DNA from 3 places in the Paenibacillus sp. NPDC056579 genome. Region 2 is predicted to be linked to each of the others. Evidence: riboswitches for the same ligand, from Rfam matches in the RefSeq annotation. Region 2 holds a riboswitch; each other region holds the start of a gene.

Region 1 (8,027 bases), on a different contig from region 2:
ATAAGGAGCGGATATAGGCTTCAAAAAGGTTACAACCAGCTTATTATTCTCGTTGACGGCGTAGCTGTAATAGGTACTGTCGACTACAGACCCTAGTGCAGGGCTGCCATTGGCAGGGATGGTCATGTTGTACACGGCAAGCGAGTTGTCGACGAGCTTCTGACCCGACTCCAGCGTATCGTCAACGATCGCTTCGGCAAGCGGTTTGCCGTTATAATTCACGCCGATCGTCCATGTAATCTGCTTGGAGGAGGCGTTATAGACGCCGTTCTTGAAGCCGTTGTTCTTCACCTCGACTCTTGGATCGAACGCTGCGGAAACCGTCTTCGCCTGCGGCTTGGATGCACTGTCCGTCCAAGCGATGGAGGCATGGTTAGGGAAATTCGTCCCGCTTCCAACGAGCCAATCCAAATGGAATTCCGTTTGGAAGGTGATGGTTACCGAGCTGTTCAGCGCCTTGTTGAAGCTCACCTTGAAGCCTTGATCGGCCGGTATGGCAGGATCCACCGTGTAATCGGATGCCGGCATTGGGTTGCTGCCTTCCTTTACAACCAATGACCCCGGTACGAGACGAAGCCCTTTGTTAGGGAACGTATCGGCAACGACCACGTCACTCATCGGCTGGCTGTCGCGGTTAATGGCGATGGTCCAGTCTACCGTCTTGGCGGCGTAGTTTACCGCTCCAGCACTTTTGCCGATAACGACTTGAATCATGGGGCGCGTTGCCGTTTTGTTGTCCCCGCTGCCGGAAGTAACCTTGTTCGTCACCACAGAGTTGTCAAGCACGCGGTCGACGGCCTTAGTCTGATACTTGATCAGGTAAGCGGACGTGATGCTGGTGTGGAATTGCAGCTTAAATCCGGCGGTTCCCGTGCCTGTCGCCGGACTTACCGTATACTGGGATGCAGCCAGCTCGGCGCCGACGGTTTGGGATCCGTTCGAGCCGATCGTCACCGGATACACGTGGATGGAATGATCGACCAATTTTTGAGTATCGTTGAATAAGTCCGTCACATAAGCGTTAGCTTGAACAATCGTTTTTTCGTTGTAATTGTATTTGATTTCCCAGTCAATCGTTTGAGTGAAGCTATCGTATTTCGTTGACGACTTGTCCAATGCGGCGCCTCGCTGCACCTTAACGGAGGCTGTTGCGCTGACCGGCTGCCTGTCGCTTCCTTGAAGCGTTGCCGTGTTCTCAAAGATCGGCTTGTCCTCATCTGCAATCGGCGTTTCGTACTGGATGCGGTACGCCGAGCGGATAGGGCTGTCGGTAAAGCTGACGGTAAGCAGATTGCCGGCCGTACTGACACTGTATTTGCCGGCAGCAAGCGGGGCGCCTGGAGCTGCAATTCCATCCAGATTCATATTGAGCTCGTACACAGCCACGGTAACAGGTGATCCGAGCCCCGCTGGAATCGGGTCGGTGACGACCGCATTTTGGATGACGGACAGGTCCTTGTTCACGTCGACTTCCCAATCGATACTTTTTGCGTTATAGCCTTTCGGCACACCGCTTTTCGCAATGGCGGAAGTCACATTCGGCCTAAAATGGAGCGTAAACACCTGCTCCCCGCTTGAAACGGGAATTTTAATAATCTGCGTCGTGCTACCATGGATGACCTGGGTATCGAACTCGGTCAGGAACGTTAAGGTTCCTTGCACATCGACCAAATGCTCGATCGTTTGCAAGGTCATGACTACCTCGTGGCGGTCTTTATTCAGCTTGAATTTCCCTATGGCTTCACCGCCGCCGGACAGAAGCGGCTGCTCGGGAATATCATTGTAAAATTTGAATTGCTCCGGCACCTTGAACGTGAACGTGTCCCCGTTCTTGTAAGGGTGGCCGTTGGGCAGAGACCAGGTATAGTCCAGCTGTACTTTCGCGCCTTGCTCGTATACCGTCTCCGTTACCACTTGACCGGATTTGTCGTACACCGTCATCGTTACGCTGTTAATAATGCTGCCGGGTATCGCAGCGGCGTTTGCCTGTGGCGAAAGGCCGACTGCATACATCACCTGTACCATGAGCATAAGAGAAGCGAGCAGTGTACTTATCTTCTTTACCATGACTTCTATGGCACCTCCGTTTTTTGTCCTGTCGTTATTCCCAAAACCCTATTGCCTGGCCTTGCGCCAGGCTTGCAGCCTCGGATGCACGCAGATTCATCGATACCTCCTTTCCCTGTAATCGCACTTCATCTAATGCAGAGTTGATTTATATGTAAAGAGTGTGAAGTGTCTTGTGCAAGGTTCGGCACGGCAAGCAGCTGTGCCGGAACAATATGATGGCGCTTTCCGCTTGGCGGCAATAGGTCGCAGTGCGCGGATGCAGCATACTCGCTGACTGAAAATTCATGGGGCGGATTCCCGGCTGCAAACGATGCTGCCATTACTTCCTTGAACCGTTCAGGAGAGATGCCCAAAGCATGAATGATGCGTTCGCAATCCAAAGCTTGTCTCATAGTAAAGCCTCCTCTGGAAAAATAAAAACCACCCTTCATCGAAGAAAGGTGGTCCGGTTGCACTACTAGCTCCATCGAATCCAAGTGCCCAGATACAGATTCGATCTCGTCGCTTACCCAATAAATATATTAGCATAGGGCTGCGCGCATTTCTGTGTGATAATCCACTGCCTATATGTGTAATATGCCACAAAATCAAATATTTGCCAATTGAAAATGTCCGTTAAAGTGCCATCTGGCGATCTGTAAACCCTACGCCAACCACGTCCTCCGCATTGCAAAAAATGAGAAACGCCTGCGGATCGATCGACTGAACGAGCAGCTTGAGCTTGTGGACGTCTCCGGCACCAAGCACGGTCATCATAATAACGCGTTTATCGTCCGTATAGCCGCCGGTTCCCGACAGCTTGGTCAATCCGCGGTCCAGATCATGGAGCACGGTTCTCGCGATCGATTGCTCGTACATAGCGGAGGAAATAATGTAAGCGACCTTGGATTCGCGATGCAGCTTGAGCGTCACATCGATGGTTTTGCGGGTGAGGAATACGCAAATAAGGGCGTACAGCGGTTTTTCCGGGGCGTACATGATGCCCGCCGCAATCACGACGATCGAATCCATCACCATCAGCGATTTGCTATGCTTGACGCCCCTCCACCGGTAGATGATCTGGGCGATCAGCGTGAAGCCGCCTGTGTTACCTTGAGCACGGATGACGAGTCCGAGACCGATTCCGGTCATAATGCCCCCGTAAATCGAAGCGAGGAGAGGATTGCCGGTGAGCGGCTCCCAATGCTTTGTAATGTAGACGAAAAAAGGAAGCAGCAGAGAGCCCGCAGCGGAAGCCGCCAGCGAGCGGATGCCGAGAGGATAGACGCTTAAGAGCAGGACTAGCAAACTGCCGATCCATAGCATGACGGAAGGGTCGACCCGGAACAAGCTTCCAAGCAAAATAGACGCTCCCGACAAGCCGCCGGAGGCGATTTGATTCGGGCTGAGAAACCAGTTGAAGCTGAGAGCGACGGCAAATGTGCCGGCGGCTATGGTGACGTACCGTTTGAGCTGCTGCATGATCCGATGCCTCTTCTCTTTTAGTTTGAAGAGATTATATGCCGGATCCCTATTTCTTGCAATGATTCCCATTAATGCATCTGCGCTTCATCGCCCGCATCCTTTAGCGCAGCGGCGCGGCGTGGAGGCGGTGGAGCGGAGCGGAGAGCAACGCCGCGCCGGCGGTTATACCGGCACGTCGCGGGTACCCCGGCGCATCGGAGACTGGCACAACGGGCAAGCCTTGGACGCAAGCTTGCCTTCCTTGACGCTGCTGATCCGCGACCAGGCAGCGCAGCCTTCCGCGGTGCAGAGCCATGCCTGCACCGTAACCAGCTTCGTCGGCGAGCCGCCCCGCTGCTGCCCTGTCCGTTCGTACGTCGAACGGACGGCAGGGGCCGGGCGCGCCGACGGCCCTTTAGCGGCGGAAGCGGTGCCGACTCCGCCGGAGACTGCGCCGTTAGCCGCGGATGACGCCGCGCCGAACGGCGCCAGAATGAAGCGCGACACGTGCGCCTTCTTGCCGCGGTAGTAGGCCGGGGAGCTGATGATCAGCTCCTCCTTCGCTCTCGTGATCGCCACATAGGCGAGCCTCCGCTCCTCCTCCAGGGCGGCGCGGGAGTCCTCCTGCGGCTGCAGCTTTTCCCGCTTCTCGCGCTTCTCGTTCTTCGCTGCTCCTTCACCGGGCTCCAGTGCGGAGCTGTGCGGCAGGATGCCCTCGGAGGCGCCGATCACGAACACGACGGGGAATTCCAAGCCTTTGGCCTTATGGATCGTCATCAGCGTGACGGTATCGGCGCCGGGGTCGCTGCGCAGCTGCTCCATCGCCTGATGCATTTCCGTCATATGATCGATATGCTCGACGAACTTGGCCGCCGTGTCGAACCGCTTGGCCGACGCTTCGAGCTCATCGAGCGTTTCCTTCAGCATTTCTTTGTGGGCCGTGAGCGAACGGCCGTCCGCCGTCTCCATGAAGGCGTCGTAGAAGCTTCGCCGCATGTGCCGGATCGCATCGGCCGGCTTCATATCCGAAAGCATGTGGATGAGCTTGATCCGTTCCATCACCTTGTCCTTCTGAAAATCCTTCAGCTCGGGAAGCTCCCGCAGATGAATCAACGGCCCTTTCTTCTTCTTCACCTTCTCGCAGCGGTGAATAAATTCCATTCCTCTGTCGCGGTTAATATACAGCGTCTGAAGAATGCCTCCCAGCGCCTCGAAGTTGCGGCGGTCGAGAACAAGCCGCAGGTGGTCGATCAAGGGCCGCACCGCCCACTGCTCATAAAATAAATCGACATTGCCGTAGTGAACGAACGGAATGTTGTGAACGACGAGCTCCTCCAGCATCGCCCGGCTGCTGCTCGCGCTCCGGTACAGGACGGCAAAGTCGCTGTAGGAGCGCTTCCCTTGCTCCACCTCTTGACGAATCCGGTTCAGCACCTGCTGCGCCTCTTCGTCGGTATCTCCCGGGCGCATATATTGCGGAAGCTCCGTACTTTGTCTGGTGGCGAGCAGCGTCTTGCTCTTGCGCTGCGTATTGTGCCGGATGATCTCGTTGCCCAAGCCGACAATGCTTGCGGTCGAGCGGTAGTTAATGTCCAGCGTAACCGTCTTGGCGCCAGGGTATTCCGTGTGAAACTGCAAAATAAACTCGTGGCTCGCGCCTTGAAACGTATAGATCGTCTGATCGTCGTCGCCCACGACCATCAGGTTGTTCTGCGGTGCGGCAATCATGCGGACAAGCTCGTACTGCAGCTTGTTCGTGTCTTGAAACTCATCGTTCATGACGTAACGGAACCGGTTTTGCAGCGACGAGAGCAGCTGGGGCGATTCCTTCAGCAGACGATGGGCGAACAAGAGAATGTCGTCGAAGTCCATTTTGTCATTCGCAGCCTTCCACTGCTCGTACTGCATAAAGATATGCTTAATATTCGCCTCATCCGGCGTCCGTTCGGGAAGGCCGCTCAAATCGACAAGGTTCATTTTATAGGAAGAGAGAGCGGCCAGTATCGTCTCGGGCTCGTAATCGTCGGCAAGCCCCCGTTCCCGGAGCAGACGCTTTAGGACGATGTGCTGGTAGCGCGTTTCGCTGAAAATTTCCTGGCTGTAGCCTTGCTTGCGCAGCAGCAGGAGGAAAAACGAATGGAAGGTGCGCGCCTGCACCTCCTGAGCCATGCGGCTTGTTATGCCGGGCAGTCCGGCAATCCGCTGCTTCATCTCGGCAGCCGCCTTGCTCGAGAAGGTCACAAGCAAAATATTCGCCGGCGGAACCTGCCGGACGGTCATCAAATAGCCTGTGCGGGCAACCAGCACGGAGGTTTTGCCGGAACCGGCGCCGGCGAGGGTGAGAATCGGTCCCTCGAAGTGGCGGACCGCTTCCAGCTGTCGGGCGTTCAATGCGATGCCGCGGCTTTCCAGCGCGCGAAAATAAAAGGCGTCCGACTGATCATCGGACACCAGATCTTTGGTTGTTTTGGCGGGAGCCATCGCCGCACGGGGGATGGGTTTGCCGCTAGCGCCAAGAGGCGTATTGTATGAGATCCATGGAGTCATTTCCGTAATCACCTTTGTTTATTATGCCTGCGCGCCGAAAATGTTGTGAAGCCTCTGCTTAGGTATCGGCACTATGAGAGTGTACAACAAAAGTGCGGAAAGAACAACTGTTCGGACAAGGGCAGCGAAGGGGAATCAATACTCTATCGATATGGCCGGAACGCCGATCGTCATCCGCTGCTTCTGGGTAACGGAGTCGCGGTGTACGGCGATTTGCACGTTCATGGCCTGCTTCCCGTTCGAAACTCTCTCTTGAATAGCCGGAGAGTAATAGGTTACGCTTGTGCTTCCCCGGTCTTCATACCGTTCTACTTCCTGCGCTTGCAGCTGGCGCGACAGCGTATTCAGCAGACGCTCCGGATCAGCGCCGGAATCCGACAGTTCCCCCTGGATCATGATGTTCCACTGCGGCTTGATATCGAGTGCCAGAAGCTTCCCGTCGAGCTCCCGCTGAGCCCGTATCATCGCTTCCGCAGCGCCGGCCGTTCCTTCCGTCTGCGACGACACGATCAATTCCGTCGTTCCGTCCCCGAAGCCGATCCACAGCAGGGTCGTTTCGATCCCGGATCTTGCATCGGTGCTTGCCGACTTATATAGCAGATGATCGCGATCCTCAATCATAGCTTGACTGGCAGGGAGTCCTAGCGTTTGGCTTAAGCTTTGGCCTGTGCGCAGCAGCTGCTCATTATTTTCATAAGGAATATAAGTGCTCGCGTGTTTCATGACGATCTTGGGATTGCCTTCAGACATGACCTCGCTCGATACGGGCAGCAGCAAGCCGAGAGCGGCTTCGCGTCCGGCGTCCGCATGAGCGGCCCACCCGCCTATCCATGCTCCTAATGCTATGACGGCGCAAATCCCGTACGCCAATGCTTTTCGCTTCATCGCTCGCACCTCTTCCAAGTAGTTTCTATGAATCTACGAATCTACTAAAAAGCATGGACGGAATCGGGCTTTTTTATACTTCAGCAGACGCGAATTAAAATTCCAATTTATCCCTTTCAAGCTTTTTTCAGCTTAAGTTCAGGTGGCTTTCAGGTTCATCCTTTACAATTAATTAATATTGCGGTCCGGCGCGGAACCCGGAATAGGATAAGGAGAGTGATATGCGATGAAGCGTAGGGGGAAAGCCAGGGAGAAGCAGCTCGCGAAATGGGAGCGGAACCCGGCTCAGAAATACGCCGTAGTCTTGATAATGCTCGCAGTGGTATCGGTATTGCTTGTTGTGGGTGTGGAGTGGATTCAAAGAGGCTCGTTGGCCGAAACAACCGTATGGGCTGTGCAAAATGGTAAGCTTTTGGCGATGAATGCATTGATCAATTTGTGCGTGCTTGTTATCTTTTATATGCTGTTCAACTCCATTATGGCGGGGACTGCGGTCGCCACGCTGCTCTTATTTATTATGGCTTTAATTACTTATTTCAAAACGAAATTAATCGGAGAGCCATTCTTTCCGTGGGATATTTTTCTGAAAAAAGAAAGCATGAACATTATTCCGCTGGTCACCGGGGCGGAGGCGATTAAGCGTTTGTCCGTCGTCGGAGTCATCGTGCTCGTTCTGGTCGTACTTTGCTTCTACTGGCCGCGCCTTCGAGTGGGCAAAGGAAGCCGGATCGCGCTGGGATTGCTGTCGCTGTTCGCCTTGTACTCTTTAGGGGTCAGAACCCCATGGGCAGGGCAATTGATTAACAAAATGGGCGTAAGCGAAATCGTCTGGAACCAGCAGGAGAACTACGCCAATAACGGGATGGCGCTGGCTTTTACGATGAATGTGAAAAACGCCATCGTTCCGAAGCCGGAAGGCTACGGGGAGCCGGCCATGGCGGCGCTCGCGCAAAATCTGGCTGATCAAAGCGCGGTCCAAACCGCCTCCGCTAAAAAAAGCGACCCGTTCCAAGGCAAGCAGCCGAACGTAATTTTCATTATGAACGAAGCGTTCTGGGATCCGACGCTCCTGCCGAACGTGC
Region 2 (8,027 bases):
AGTTACCTTGGCCTCCTTAGCGCAAAAGTTAAATATTCGCTCCCCCTCTCTATACAATCACGTCCACGGACTTCCCGGGCTTCGCACCAAGCTTGCCGTCTACGGATTGGAGCAGCTTCTCAGCGTTACTACCCAAGCGGCGGTCGGTCGTTCAGGTGATGATGCCGTTCGTGCGATAGGAGCAGCGTACGTAGCCTTCGCCCGCTCCCATCCCGGCCTGTATGATGCCACGCTTCGGGCTCCGGATCCAAATGATCCTGATGTGCAGCGAGTCGGCAGCGATATTGTCAATCTTGCTATCCGCGTGCTGAACGCGTACGATCTGCAGGGCGATGCTGCAATTCATGCCGTGCGCGGGCTGCGCAGCATTCTTCACGGCTTCGCGTCCTTGGAGCAGCGGGGCGGCTTTGGCATCCCTCTTGATCTCGACGTTAGCCTGCGTCTGCTTATCGATACGTTTATCGCAGGTATTCAGACGATGAAGCAAGGCGGTAGGGAGCTTCCCACCCAAGAAAAATAAGGAGTGAGCGACACATGAGCTTTTTGCTGTTCGTGATTCTTTTTACCGCTGGATGCGGATGGTTGGATGCAAAGACTCGTTCGATGAAACGAAAGGAAGGGATGTAAGATGTTCGCTGGCCATTTCGGATTAGCCGCCGTTGTGAAGGCCAAGACGCCGGAAGTGCCTCTCTGGGCACTCATGTTGGGTACCCAGCTGCTTGATGTCGCGTTCGTCCCGCTCTTCTTGTCGGGGGTGGAAACGATTGAGCCCGTTGAAGGCAGCCAAGGCTACGGGGGAAGCGTCATCCACGCCGATTACACGCACTCCTTGGTAGGAGCCTTACTTATTACGCTGCTCGCCGGATTGCTGGCAAGACGATTTTGGGGCAAGCGCAGCGGTTTTGTGATCGGGGCGGTCGTCTTTAGCCACTGGCTTCTTGATCTGATCGTGCACCGCATGGACCTCCCTCTGCTGCCCGGCAACCTTGGCAATCTGCCGCTGCTCGGCTTCGGTTTGTGGCAGTTTCCGGGTGTCAGCATGGTGCTGGAGCTTGTTTTGGTAGGTGCGGGCTTCCTTCTGTATGCGCGGTCGCTGTTGAAGAACACCCATGGCAAAATGAAATCATGGGCACTTACGGCTAGCGGGGCTATGGGAGTGCTGCTTTTATTATCGCTGGTTACCGATGTGCTTGGGGTTGGGTGAAATTTAAGGTAAAAACCCAGGCCGATATCAAATCATATCGACCTGGTTTTGATATATTTTTCAAGACTCATGTGAAGTAGTACGTTATTCTTTCGATTTTTCTACAGAGAAGGCATAATTGAGCACTAGTGATGGCTAACCTTCTGGTTACCTTTAAGTTTCTTGTTTTAAAATTATCCACCTTTCTTAAGATTTTAGAATTATCAATCGACTAGCCGCCGTTTAAGATAAATTTATTCCATTATTATTAAACAGGTGGTGAAGGTATGAAAATAAAAAGCTTTTGCGCAGTGATCATGAGCCTCATAATGCTGGCGGGTTGCAAGAGCGGTGCGGAACTGGAACCCGGGCAAACTGCATCGACCGACCCTTCCACAAATACGATTCAGGAGCAGTCGTCTTCCTCCGAAAACGAACTGCTGATCTACACGGTATGGCCGCAATTTTATATTAAGGAAGAAACTTGGCAGCAGCATATCGGTCAACACCTTGCCAAGAAGTTCCCTGATGTCAAGTTTAAGCATATTCAATGGGATAATCCGGGACGGCAATTTAAAGACCTGCTTGCAGCGGGTACCGTCCCCGATATTGTCATCGATGATTCCGCCCGCAACACATACCGGGAGGTCCGCAGGTATAATTTGCAGTATGACATGAGCGAGTTGGTCAAGAAGTACAACTTCGATACAAGCAAATTAAACCAAGCGATGCTGCAGCAATCGGTTAACTCATCAGATGGAAAGCTTTATTCGCTGCCATACAGCTCTGCCGAATGGGTGCTGGTGTATAACAAGGACATCTTCGATAAATTCGGCGTCAATTACCCTAAGCCGGGAATGACTTGGGATGAAGCCTATGATTTGGCCAAAAAGCTAACGCAGCAGGACGGGGACGTGACTTATAAGGGTTTCCAAGTTAATCCTTCCCATTACATGATGTGGAACCAGCTGTCGGAGCCCTCACTTGATCCTAATGACAATAAAGCCACTCTATCATCGGATAATTGGACCAAAATCACCAATAACATTAGGCGTTTTTATGATATACCCGGCAATCAGTTGGTCAAAACGAATGCTTTCGCCCAAGGGTCGATAGCTATGGCCATCGATACGGTCGATATCGTTACCAGATGGGCCAACGAGAACAAGAACCTGAACTGGGATTTCACCTCTGTTCCGGTGTTTCCGGAAGCCCCCAAATCCAAATTTCAGCCTCAAAGCACAGCCATGTTCATCACGAACCAGTCCAAGCATAAAGACCTTGCGTTCCAAGTGATCTCGTATATTTTATCGCCGGAAATGCAAATGAGGCTTTCCCGGCAAGGGTTGATGACCCCTTCAACGGATCCTTCGGTTCATCAGGCGTTCGGGCAAGACCTGCGGGAATTCCAGGGCAAGAACGTACAATCGATTTTTGCGTTGGAGAATGCCATGTCACCTTCCCGCAAACCGGGGTTAGCCTACATCTTTACGCATAATCAAATCGATTATGTGTGGAAGCCCTTAATTTTGCAGGAATCCAAAGACACCGTCACGGCGCTGCGAATGGCTAACGAGCTTGCCAATAAAGCAATTGCCAATACTAGAGCCGCAGAAGAAAAAGGAGGCTACAGCGAGGATCAATAACTGCGGATGAGCTTGCTTGCAGCTCAAGAATACCATAAGTTCAAACGCGGCTGCCTTTGCTGGCAGCCTCTTTCTGATTTCGGAGTTCCTTCGGAGCCAGTCATGCTTTTTTCAGCAGGTTCCCCAGCGAATTGTAGCCAAACGTTTCTACTGCATAGACCCTATTTCCGCTTCCATCCAGCTCCAAAGGAGTCCTTTTCTGACAAGTCGGTTCATTGCATCGTATTTCAATAGCATAGCAAATCGTATTTATCAAAAGCGTTGGTTTGCCCTAAATTGTTTGTTCGATTTTTTCAATTAATACCCAATTGATCCCTTCTTCTAGCTCAATATCTATTTCCTCTAGAAGCTTGAATCCTTCTTGTGCAATTCCTTCATCCATTCCGTATAATTCAAAATACCTCTCTTTGAACTGCGCGTACCAGAAGTATGCGCTGTAATAAATAATTGATTTTTCTAGAGAAAGTGAACCAACATTTCTCTTTATGCAGGTATAATACGCTCGCAGCTCATTTAATCTATCATCATCATAATTAGCAATGCAAAAGACCTGCATATTCTCATCAGAAATATAACTTTTTAATTCGTCTTCATTTAAAATTCTCATATCCACCGACCGGCTATCCTTTATTCAAACTATAAGAACAAATTTTAACACTGTTTACCTATGTTTTTTAGTGAATGCAACAAATCATCTTCTATCCATAATTTTTGCGGTTGCTTATTTCCTGTAAATCCTTCGCATATACCAAACTATTAGGAGAACAATCCCAACAATAATAGTTACCGTTGGATAGATAAATGGAAAAAAGAGGCTAGGCATGACATAAGCAATGTCGGATTTATATCCAATAAATGATGATGACTGAGATGATGCTTGGACCAGTTTCACTCCTAACAAGTACTTTCCACGATCACGATATGTAAATTGTTCTTCAGTTAGTCGGCCATCTTTATCCAAGTATAATATGTTCCATTTTTTGGCTCTGTGTATCCCCTCTTGTCCAATTGCCAGCATGTCTTCGGATTATAGCTATTGTTTCTTCATTACTTTTTTTATCAGTAACTTTTATTATATTTAGCCACGACAAGTAGTTGCTGAATTTTGTTATGTTTGGAAACAACCATGCTTCTGTTGGTGAGGATACTTCTTTTCCATTCACTCGAATGACGATTTTCATAATGTGTTTAGCTTCTTTGTCAAACTTGTTTAACACTGACTTTGGAGCTTCAATGCCAGTATCTTCAGTAAGTACTTCAATAATATTTTTGTTCCAGAAAATTGGCTTAGAAGGGTCATGTGCAAACGTGTTTGTTTTATCCGATTGATTATTTATGTTAATCATCTGATCTAATTGATATTTCGAATTGATGTATGCTTCCAATACACTCTCGCGAACCAGCAAGAACATCGGATAAACAGAAAACAAAATGAGTAAAATGCCGCTAACCGCTAGCAATGTGCCTCTTCTTTTTGACAACTGCAGCCACGTCCTAATCCAATACTTTCTTTTTTCTTTTTAATAACGTCACATAACTCATGATCGTGATCGTTACAAAATAAATCGTTGATGCCACTAACCCTAATTTCACAACAAGCGAAGTTAGGAAATTTAAATATAAATTATAAAACCAAGCTAATGCTGCGCCTGCTAGCAAATATAAAATGTATGAAACCGCTAGTCTCATGATTAAACGGTCAGCTAGTTTTGCAGTAACTTTATCTAACAAAAAGGCTGCTGGTGCCCCTATAACAATAAACACAGGTATACTGAAATAACAAAAAGCAACTAATAAAGAACCAAAGTCAAAAAGAGAGCCTCTGTAAACAAAGTAAAAACTCATAGATAACACAAAACATATCGAGGCAATTATCGAAGCGAGCACGTACTTAATGCAATTCACCTACATTCTTGTATAGCCATCGAGGTTTTCACCGTTATTTATAATCGAAGTCAGATTTAAAAAACACAAAAAAACCAACACTATCGGGCGGCCCGGCTGCCATCCCTTTTCCATGCTGATGCATGATGTAAGGCTTAGGCCCGTGGCTTTGCGTCCCTGCCTTTCGACAGGTTTGCCTTTTTCTGTTCAGTCGGTTTTAGTCCCAAAAATGAGACAGTGTCTTTAATCCTAATATCCAATATTCTACATTTAGTAGAAATGTCCTGCATTATTTTGTAGCTTTTTCAAATCTATGTCGAAAGTTGTAGGACCTCACAGCACAAAAAAGCGCCCCAACCGTCTCGCGGTCAAAACGCTCCTCTTCCTTCCCCTTCTAAATCTCGTACAAAAAGAACGCATAATCCGTCGGAACGCCAGGGTGTCCCTGCTGTCTGAGCATCGCGGTAATATTGCCGCGGTGGTACGTTCCGTGATTGCTCAAATGCTGGATAATATCCGCATAGCTCGCTTTCATTACCCCATATGTCGGGTGAGGGTACTCCTTCAGCGCATCCAAATCCTTGTCGGAGTAAAACGTACGATACTTTTCAGCCACCTCATGGTACAGCGCTTGAATGCCGTCCAGGCTAATTCCCTCTGTCGCTTCCGTAACTTGCTTGTCCAGCGCCAATATTTGCTCGAACGTACCGCCGCTCATAATATGCAGCCATCTGCTATCGATCCGGTAGATATGGACCAGCGCCTCCGCAATCGATGGAAAAATACTTTGGATAACGGACCGGTACGTCTCCTCCGGCAAAGCTTTCAAATGATTGATAATTCTATCGTTGGCCCACACGTGATATTCGAGCAGTTGGAGTGCTTTATGGCTCATTCTATTTCCTCCTTAAGGATAACTTAGTTTCTAGACCGATCATACAGCACCTTGACTGACAAAACCGGTCAGTGAAGCTACATCGATTCGTAATGCTGGACCAGCGCCGACGAGATAGCGACCATTCTTTCTTTCAGCATGGCCGGCTCAATAATCCGAATCGATTTTCCATACGATAACAGTGTATAAGGCAAATACGAAACTATGGATCTCTCATCGAGCTGAAAATGCGCCGTCGTCGCCGTCCGCTCCACTAAGACATGACCGAGCAGCCAATGCAGACACAGATCGTTGATCGCCTGCTCATACCCTTCTACCCGGATCGACAGCATCGTTTCCGGATTATCCATATCCGGCAGCAGCGTGTTTAGGAAAAACTGCCGTGCAGAAAAATCCACCGGCCGCTCGAATGCCGCCCCTGTACGTGACAACGAACGGATTCGATCCACACGGAAGCTGCGAATTTCCCGGCGGAGATAGCAGTAGGCTACGATGTACCATTTTCCTTTCCAGTAGACGATGCCGTAAGGATCGATCTCGCGCTGCTCGGAAGGGGGATTTGCCTTCATATAGTCCATGAGGAGAGTGGCTCCATTGGCAACGGATAGCTCGAGTTCCTGAAGAAACGTTTCCAGGGAGCCATCGGACGGAGGATTGATGACATCGAAACCGACGGTATGCCGGTTGATCTGGTGCAGCTGCTCTTCGTTGGTGTACTTTTTCAGCTTGCCAATGGCACGGTTCAACGCTTCACCAAAAGGATACCCTGCCTCCTCGGCGAACACGGCTGCATGAATGAGCGCTTTTTGCTCGTTAATATCGAAAAAAAGCGGAGCTTCGTTAAACTGCCCCAGCAAGCTGTAGCCTCCGTTATGACCGGAATCGGCGATGATCGGCACACCGCTCGCGCACAGCGCATCGATATACCGGTAGACGGTCCGGATATTGATCTCCAGCTCTTCCGCAAGCTGTTTGGCGGTGATGCGTTTGCGGGTCTTCAGTAACCATAGTATGGAAAGCATATTGTCGGCTTTGGACATGGCTTACGATATTCCTTCCTTTTCGAATAGACTGGCACATAATTTCATTTTATTTCCAGTGATGAGATTATTCAATCGTTTTAGAGGGATTTCGAATGATTACGGGCTCTTTTGCAGCTGTGTGAAAAAAGCGACGACAAACTCGCGGAACCTGCGGACAGCCAATGAATCATAGCGCCCTTCCTTCCAAATAAGACTGATCGGACGCTGACACCGCGGTTCTTCGATAGGGATGGCGACCACCGTCGTATGATCCCAATATCTTAAGTTCAATGCTGTGCTGAACGAAATACCCAGTCCGGCTTTGACCAAGCTGCGCACCGAGGCCGGTTCATCAATTTCAAAGGCGATATCAGGCTGGATACCGGCTTGTTCGAAATAATAATCGGTCAGATCACGAATATTGCCGCCCTTCTTCAATTGGATGAACGTCTCGTCGGCCAGCTCGCTTAGCTGAACATGAGCCCGGTGAGCTAACCGGTGTCCGTGTGGAACGATAAGGACGATTTCGTCATTCATTAGCGGGACCCGCTGAAGACCCGGATGCTCTACCGGCATCGAGCTGATACAGAGATGAAGCTCTCCGCTTTGCAGCTGTTCGATCATCTCCTGCATAGGCAGCTGGTGGACACGGAATTTTACCTGCGGATACTCGCTGTGAAAAGCTTTCAGCATATCGCCCAGCACTTGCGTGGACATGACCCCGAGGGAGATATAGCCGTTCTCCGCTCCCGCCAGATCGCTTACTTCCTGCAGTCCCTCCCGGATGTTCAACAGCGCTTGATCGATATGCTTCAAAAAAGCCCTGCCAAAATGGTTCAGCCGGATTTGCCGCCCTTGGCGGTCGAACAACGGTACCCCAACCTCCGACTCCAGCTTCGCAATCGTCTGACTAAGTGCAGGCTGTGCGATGCGCAGCTCCTTGGCCGCACGCGTCATATGCTCGTGTCTGGCAACCGTCTGAAAATATTTCAGCTGCAGCAGCTCCATCCTTAACCCTCTCCCTGCTTCGACTCGTCCGTGAAAAGATAAAATAATTCATAAGTTCTAATGTATTAACAAATACTCCAAATTGTATTTTTTTATATAAGCGGTTAAGAGTAGTATAGACAATGGTGCCAAAAAAGTCACATTGCAAGGGGTTTTCTATCTATGAACGATAAAATAACGATTCCCGTCTGGGCTATCGGAACGTTTCTGGTCGTTATGAACACGACCATGTTCAATGTCGCTCTGCCCGACGTAATCGAGCAGCTCCATATTACCGCCGGACAAGGCTCTTGGATCGTATCGGGGTACTCCATTGTCTTCGCGCTTTCGACGATTATATTCAGCAGGCTGTCGGACTTCATCCCGATCCGCAAGCTCTGGCTGATAGG
Region 3 (5,099 bases), on a different contig from region 2:
GAATACGTGAACAAGAGCGGCCAGCAAACCGGCAATAAAATCGCCTGGACCGTCGCTATCAACCGGGGACAATCCACGGTAGCCGATGCCAAGCTGATCGACACACCTTCCGATAACCAGCTGCTGCTGCCCGATACGTTCAAGCTCTACACGACCGTAGTTAATGCAGGAGGAACGGTGACCAAGGGTGCGGAGCTGATCAAGGGAACGGATTACTCCCTGGATTTTCGGACGGATAGCGACGGCAAGCAATCGTTCGAGCTAAGCTTTCTGAAGGTTCTTTCCACGTCGGCCATATTGGAATATCAGTCTCTCATTGTTGCCAACGATAAAGATGCCGTATCCAACCAAATTGCGTTCTCGGGCAATAATGAAATTACGGTAACCAAAGATACAACCAACACGATCGTAGTAGGAGTCAGCAGCGGCTCCGGTACGATCAGCGGGATCCGAGGCTCGCTCACGGTCACCAAAGTGGACGGGTCGGACCATACGGTTCGGCTTGGCGGCGCAACCTTCGAGCTTTACCGGAAATCCGGCTCGGAGAAGCTGCTTATCAGCACTTTGACAACCGATGCAAGCGGTACAGCCGAATTCAAGAAATTGCTTGCAGGAGATTACGTCGTGAAAGAAGTCGCCGCTCCTGAAGGCTATATTCTCGATTCCAAAGAATACTCCGTGCCGATTCAAAGCGCGAGCGGATTCCAGATAACGGTGTCCAACACGAAGTCTTCCAACCCTAAGCCGCCGGTCATTGAAGGCTCTCTGACCATCCGCAAAATCGATTCGGCCCAAAGCGAGCTGCTGCTCAGCGGAGCTGTCTTCGAGCTGTTCCGGAAGCAGGATCCCGGATTGAATCGGATCGGTACGGCAACGACGGACGCCGGCGGAACCGCCACCTTCAGCAAGCTGGCGGTTGGCGATTACGTTGTGAAGGAAACGGCGGCTCCGGCCGGCTACGTGCTCGATTCCAAAGAGTATCCGGTCACTATTCAGAGCACGGGCAACATTCAGCTAACCGTTGCCAATACGAAAACCGACACACCTAAGCCGCCGGTCACGGTAGGCTCCCTGACGATCCGCAAAGTCGATTCGGCCCAAAGCGAGCTGGTACTTAGCGGAGCTGTCTTCGAGCTGTTCCGGAAGCAGGATTCCGGATTGAATCGAATCGGCGCGGCAACGACGGACGCCACCGGAACCGCTGTCTTCGACAAGCTGCCGGCAGGCGACTACGTTGTGAAGGAAACGATGGCTCCAACTGGCTACGTACTCGATTCCAAAGAATATCCGGTCACCATTCAGACAGCGAACGGCAGCAAGCTGACCGTAACCAACTTGAAGCTCCCGGACACTTCCAACCCGGGTTCAACCGATTCATCGGGATCATCCGATTCACCGGATTCACCGTCAACGCCGGTACCGGTGCCAACGCCTGGAGCCGTTCCGCCAACCGATCCGAAGCAGCCGGAGAAAGAAACCATAATTGACGGCGACATCAAGGTCCCGCTAGGTCCTCCGCCTGTCGTGAAGCCGGAGAACGGACAAGACACGGCCCAGCCGGGTCAGCCCGAGACCAACCATCCGGAGATCATCGTGGATGTTGAGCCTCAGGAAGTGCCGCTTGGCAGTCCGCAGCCGGACACTGGAGCACCTGCAGCGACGCTTCCCAAAACGGGACAGTCCAGCCCTGTTTATGTACAAGCTGCCGGTATCGCCTTGATCCTTCTGGGCTTCATGCTGCGCCGCAAATGGCTGAAAAACTCGTAGGTTAGGCCATTCTGATGATCAAAAGAATGTTACCGTCGCTTTGTATTTTGCTGGGGATGCTTATTTTTCTCTATCCAACGCTCAATGACCGCTATGAAAGCTACCGGCAGGAACAGCTTATGAGGCAATGGACGGAAACCATGAAGCGTATCGATCAAGGGCCTGGGTCGCCGGATACCCGGCAAACCGTTACCCCTGTCCCGATATCGGCTATTACTGCGCCTCCCTCAGCGGAAGTTCCGCCGGAAGAACAACAACAGCAGCCATTGACGCCCGAGCCGACGTCGGCACCCGACCCTCTTCGCAATAAAAAGCTCGAGGGAGTGCTGAGCATCGATAAGATTAAGCTGAAGCTGCCGATCATCACCGATGCAACCACAGCCAATCTTAAGCTTTCCGTTGCGAGCATTGCGGGTACAGGCCAACCGGGCGCTGTAGGAAACTATGCCATTGCGGGTCATAGAAGCTTGACCTACGGGAAGAACTTCAACAGGCTGGATGAAGTAGAGCAAGGTGACTTTATCGAAGTAGACACGGGACAACATCAGTACCGTTATGAAGTATACGAGAAGCTGTATGTGCTTCCGGAGGATGTCTGGGTATTGAAGGGCAACGGCAAGGATCGGGACATTACATTGATTACGTGCCATCCTATCGATACCGGGACCCATCGTATCATCGTTAAGGCGAGATTGGTAGAAAAGTAATAATTGGAAAGAAACTGTACAAAGTTCGACAGTCATATGGTATGATAGAACTATAAAAAAAATTCGGCGCTTTCAACCGATAAAGGCAAACCCTGCGAAAGCCGGGGACGCAAAGCTACAGGGCCTTCCTTAGTCCGAACGGACTAAAATGGCAGCCAGTTACCGAAAGGAGAGCTTTTTTTATGTTCAAAAAACTCTTTACGATGACTTTGCTAGCCGCTCTTCTGATAGGATCGCCAAAAGGTATAGAGGCGGCTGCACCCTACACCGTAGACCGCAGCGCTTTGGATAAAGGCATCATCACGGTTGCCGGTTCCGACCTCAACGATACGAAAGCGATCGTGCGCATATCGAAGGACAATAACAAATACGATTATTATCTGACGAACGGGGCCCAATATCCATTGCAGCAAGGCAATGGAACGTACAGCATCACCATCGCCCAATTCCTAAGTGAAAATAAATATAAAGTCGTCTCGCAAGAAAGCATCGAGCTGAAGATGGACGACGAGAACGCCGTATTCGTACAGTCGATCCCGATGATCGATTGGAATAGCAATACAAAAGCCGTCGCAGAGGCTAAGCGGCTGACGAGTGACGCGATGTCGGATAGAGAAAAAACGGCCGCCATTTACTCCTATATCGTTCGCAGCATTCAATATGACTACGCTAAGGCACAAGCGCTCGATTCCGGCTACACCCCTGATCTGGATGCCGTTTACGATACTTCCAAAGGGATTTGCTACGATTACGCTGCGCTATTTGCCGCAATGGCCCGCAGTCTGAACATTCCGACCCGGCTCGCGATGGGTTACGAGGCTTCGGCTCCGGCTACGTTTCATGCGTGGAACCAAGTGTACTTGAAAGACAGCAATCAATGGATCACCATCGACACAACCTATGACGCGGCTCGCGTTCAAAACGGACAAGATACTCCGATGATCAAGCAAGCTGCCGATTATACTATTACGCAAATCTATTAGTCTAGTTAAACGCCCTTGCCGGGCGCACATTATGGACAGCCTGCATCCATGCAGGTTGTTTTTTTATGCCTCCCTACCCCGTCCCATCGTTTTTCCACATTTGGTCCAAAGTTTTGCCGGAGATGACCTGTACAATAAATCTTGTAAGACACAACGACCTAAAAGGAGATGGAGAAACATGAATATTATCGCAGCAACCGTATTGGCAGGAAGTCTTTTGACAGGAATTGGATCGGCGGGAGCCGGAGCGGATCAAGCTCATCCAGTGGAATTGAAAACATTGACACCCTCCGCACAAGCCATTCAAGTGGATGCATCGCAAACAGCACCGATGCAGCTTATTCCATTGACTGAAGCGGGCGGGGATTCTGTTTCTACACAAGCGGTCAAAATGTGGATCAAAGCGTTGCCGGCAACATCGACTGCGGCTGCGCAATTGGAACAAGCGGACGGCGAGGTCATCTTGGTGAAGCCAATGGAAATAAAAGAAGGCAAATTGGATGATGCTGCAGCGGTACCGGTACAACTGCACAATCTACAAACCGTGGAAGCGGCAAAACTCGTGCCTGCACAAAAATAAAATCATACACGTTTCCTAATGAAATGCGCCGGAACGGAGGTACTTATCGTACCCGCCGTCCGGCGCTCTTTTTTATACTTAACCCCGTCTGCCGCTTTTGCCGAAATAGTCAATGCTCATAGCTTCCCGCACTTCCAGCATCGTCTCTTGGGCTATGGAGCGTGCCGCATCCGTACCGGACATGAGCAGCTCGTCGATAAATGCCGGCTTCTGCTCATACTGCCGTCTGCGCTCCCGAATCGGCTCGAGCACCGTATTCATCGCATCCGTTACCCGCTTCTTGCAGTCAGAGCATCCAATGGCACCGCTGCGGCAGCTCTGCTCGATCTCCTGCCTTCCCTCCGGAAGAAAAGCGGCATGATAACCGTATATTGGGCAAATTTCCGGATGCCCCGGGTCGTGCTTATGAATACGGCTCGGGTCCGTTTTCGCTTTTTTGATCTGGTTCGCCACTTCTTCCTTGGACGAATCGAGATAAATGGCGTTGCCCATGCTCTTGCTCATCTTGCTGTTGCCGTCGAGTCCCTCCAGACGCTCTCCGACGAGAGCCTGCGGCTCCGGAAACACAGGGGCATACAAATCATTGAACCGGCGCACGATTTTTCTCGTCTGCTCGATATGGGGAACTTGATCCTCCCCGACCGGAATGAGCGTCGCTTTGCAAAAGGCGATATCCGCCGATTGGCTTACAGGATAACCGAGAAAACCGTAATACATATCGGTATATCCCCGATCCTTGGCCTCCGTCTTGATGGTCGGGTTGTGCCGCAAAGCATTCACGGTAACGAACATCGAAAAATACACCGTCAGCTCGGCAATTTCGGGTATCATCGATTGCACGAACAGGGTCGATTTCGCCGGGTCGATGCCGACGGACAAATAATCGAGCGCGACTTTGCGCAAGTTATTCCGGATCAGCTGGGGATTGTCAAAATGCGTTGTCAGCGCCTGCACATCCGCAAGCATTATAAAGGTCTCATACTGCTGCTGCAGCTCCACCCGATTTTTCAAGCTCCCGACGTAATGGCCAAGGTGAAGCTTGCCGGTAATGCGGTCTCCAGT

Evidence for each region. A riboswitch is a leader RNA that binds a small molecule or an ion and turns the genes downstream of it on or off. The one in region 2 is predicted to bind cyclic di-GMP.
Region 1: another riboswitch for cyclic di-GMP. It lies ahead of ACFQ88_RS29050 (hypothetical protein); the one in region 2 lies ahead of ACFQ88_RS34045 (hypothetical protein).
Region 3: another riboswitch for cyclic di-GMP. It lies ahead of ACFQ88_RS29065 (transglutaminase-like domain-containing protein); the one in region 2 lies ahead of ACFQ88_RS34045 (hypothetical protein).

The regions. Positions count from the first base shown of each region.
Region 1 is NZ_JBHTVD010000009.1:152,401-160,427, reverse strand. It holds gene ACFQ88_RS29055 (collagen binding domain-containing protein) at 1-2,067, opposite strand, end outside; gene ACFQ88_RS29050 (hypothetical protein) at 2,196-2,462, opposite strand; cyclic di-GMP riboswitch class II at 2,505-2,588, opposite strand; gene ACFQ88_RS29045 (YitT family protein) at 2,686-3,531, opposite strand; gene ACFQ88_RS29040 (UvrD-helicase domain-containing protein) at 3,697-6,060, opposite strand; gene ACFQ88_RS29035 (YwmB family TATA-box binding protein) at 6,196-6,945, opposite strand; gene ACFQ88_RS29030 (LTA synthase family protein) at 7,172-8,027, shown strand, end outside.
Region 2 is NZ_JBHTVD010000013.1:182,423-190,449, forward strand. It holds gene ACFQ88_RS34020 (TetR/AcrR family transcriptional regulator) at 1-520, shown strand, start outside; gene ACFQ88_RS34025 (permease) at 629-1,204, shown strand; gene ACFQ88_RS34030 (ABC transporter substrate-binding protein) at 1,471-2,829, shown strand; gene ACFQ88_RS34035 (hypothetical protein) at 3,101-3,442, opposite strand; gene ACFQ88_RS34040 (hypothetical protein) at 3,783-4,310, opposite strand; gene ACFQ88_RS34045 (hypothetical protein) at 4,324-4,716, opposite strand; cyclic di-GMP riboswitch class I at 4,818-4,921, opposite strand; gene ACFQ88_RS34050 (DinB family protein) at 5,108-5,608, opposite strand; gene ACFQ88_RS34055 (helix-turn-helix transcriptional regulator) at 5,686-6,648, opposite strand; gene ACFQ88_RS34060 (LysR family transcriptional regulator) at 6,748-7,638, opposite strand; gene ACFQ88_RS34065 (MFS transporter) at 7,801-8,027, shown strand, end outside.
Region 3 is NZ_JBHTVD010000009.1:160,560-165,658, forward strand. It holds gene ACFQ88_RS29055 (collagen binding domain-containing protein) at 1-1,767, shown strand, start outside; gene ACFQ88_RS29060 (class D sortase) at 1,782-2,474, shown strand; cyclic di-GMP riboswitch class I at 2,549-2,641, shown strand; gene ACFQ88_RS29065 (transglutaminase-like domain-containing protein) at 2,657-3,457, shown strand; gene ACFQ88_RS29070 (hypothetical protein) at 3,636-4,037, shown strand; gene trpS (tryptophan--tRNA ligase) at 4,116-5,099, opposite strand, start outside.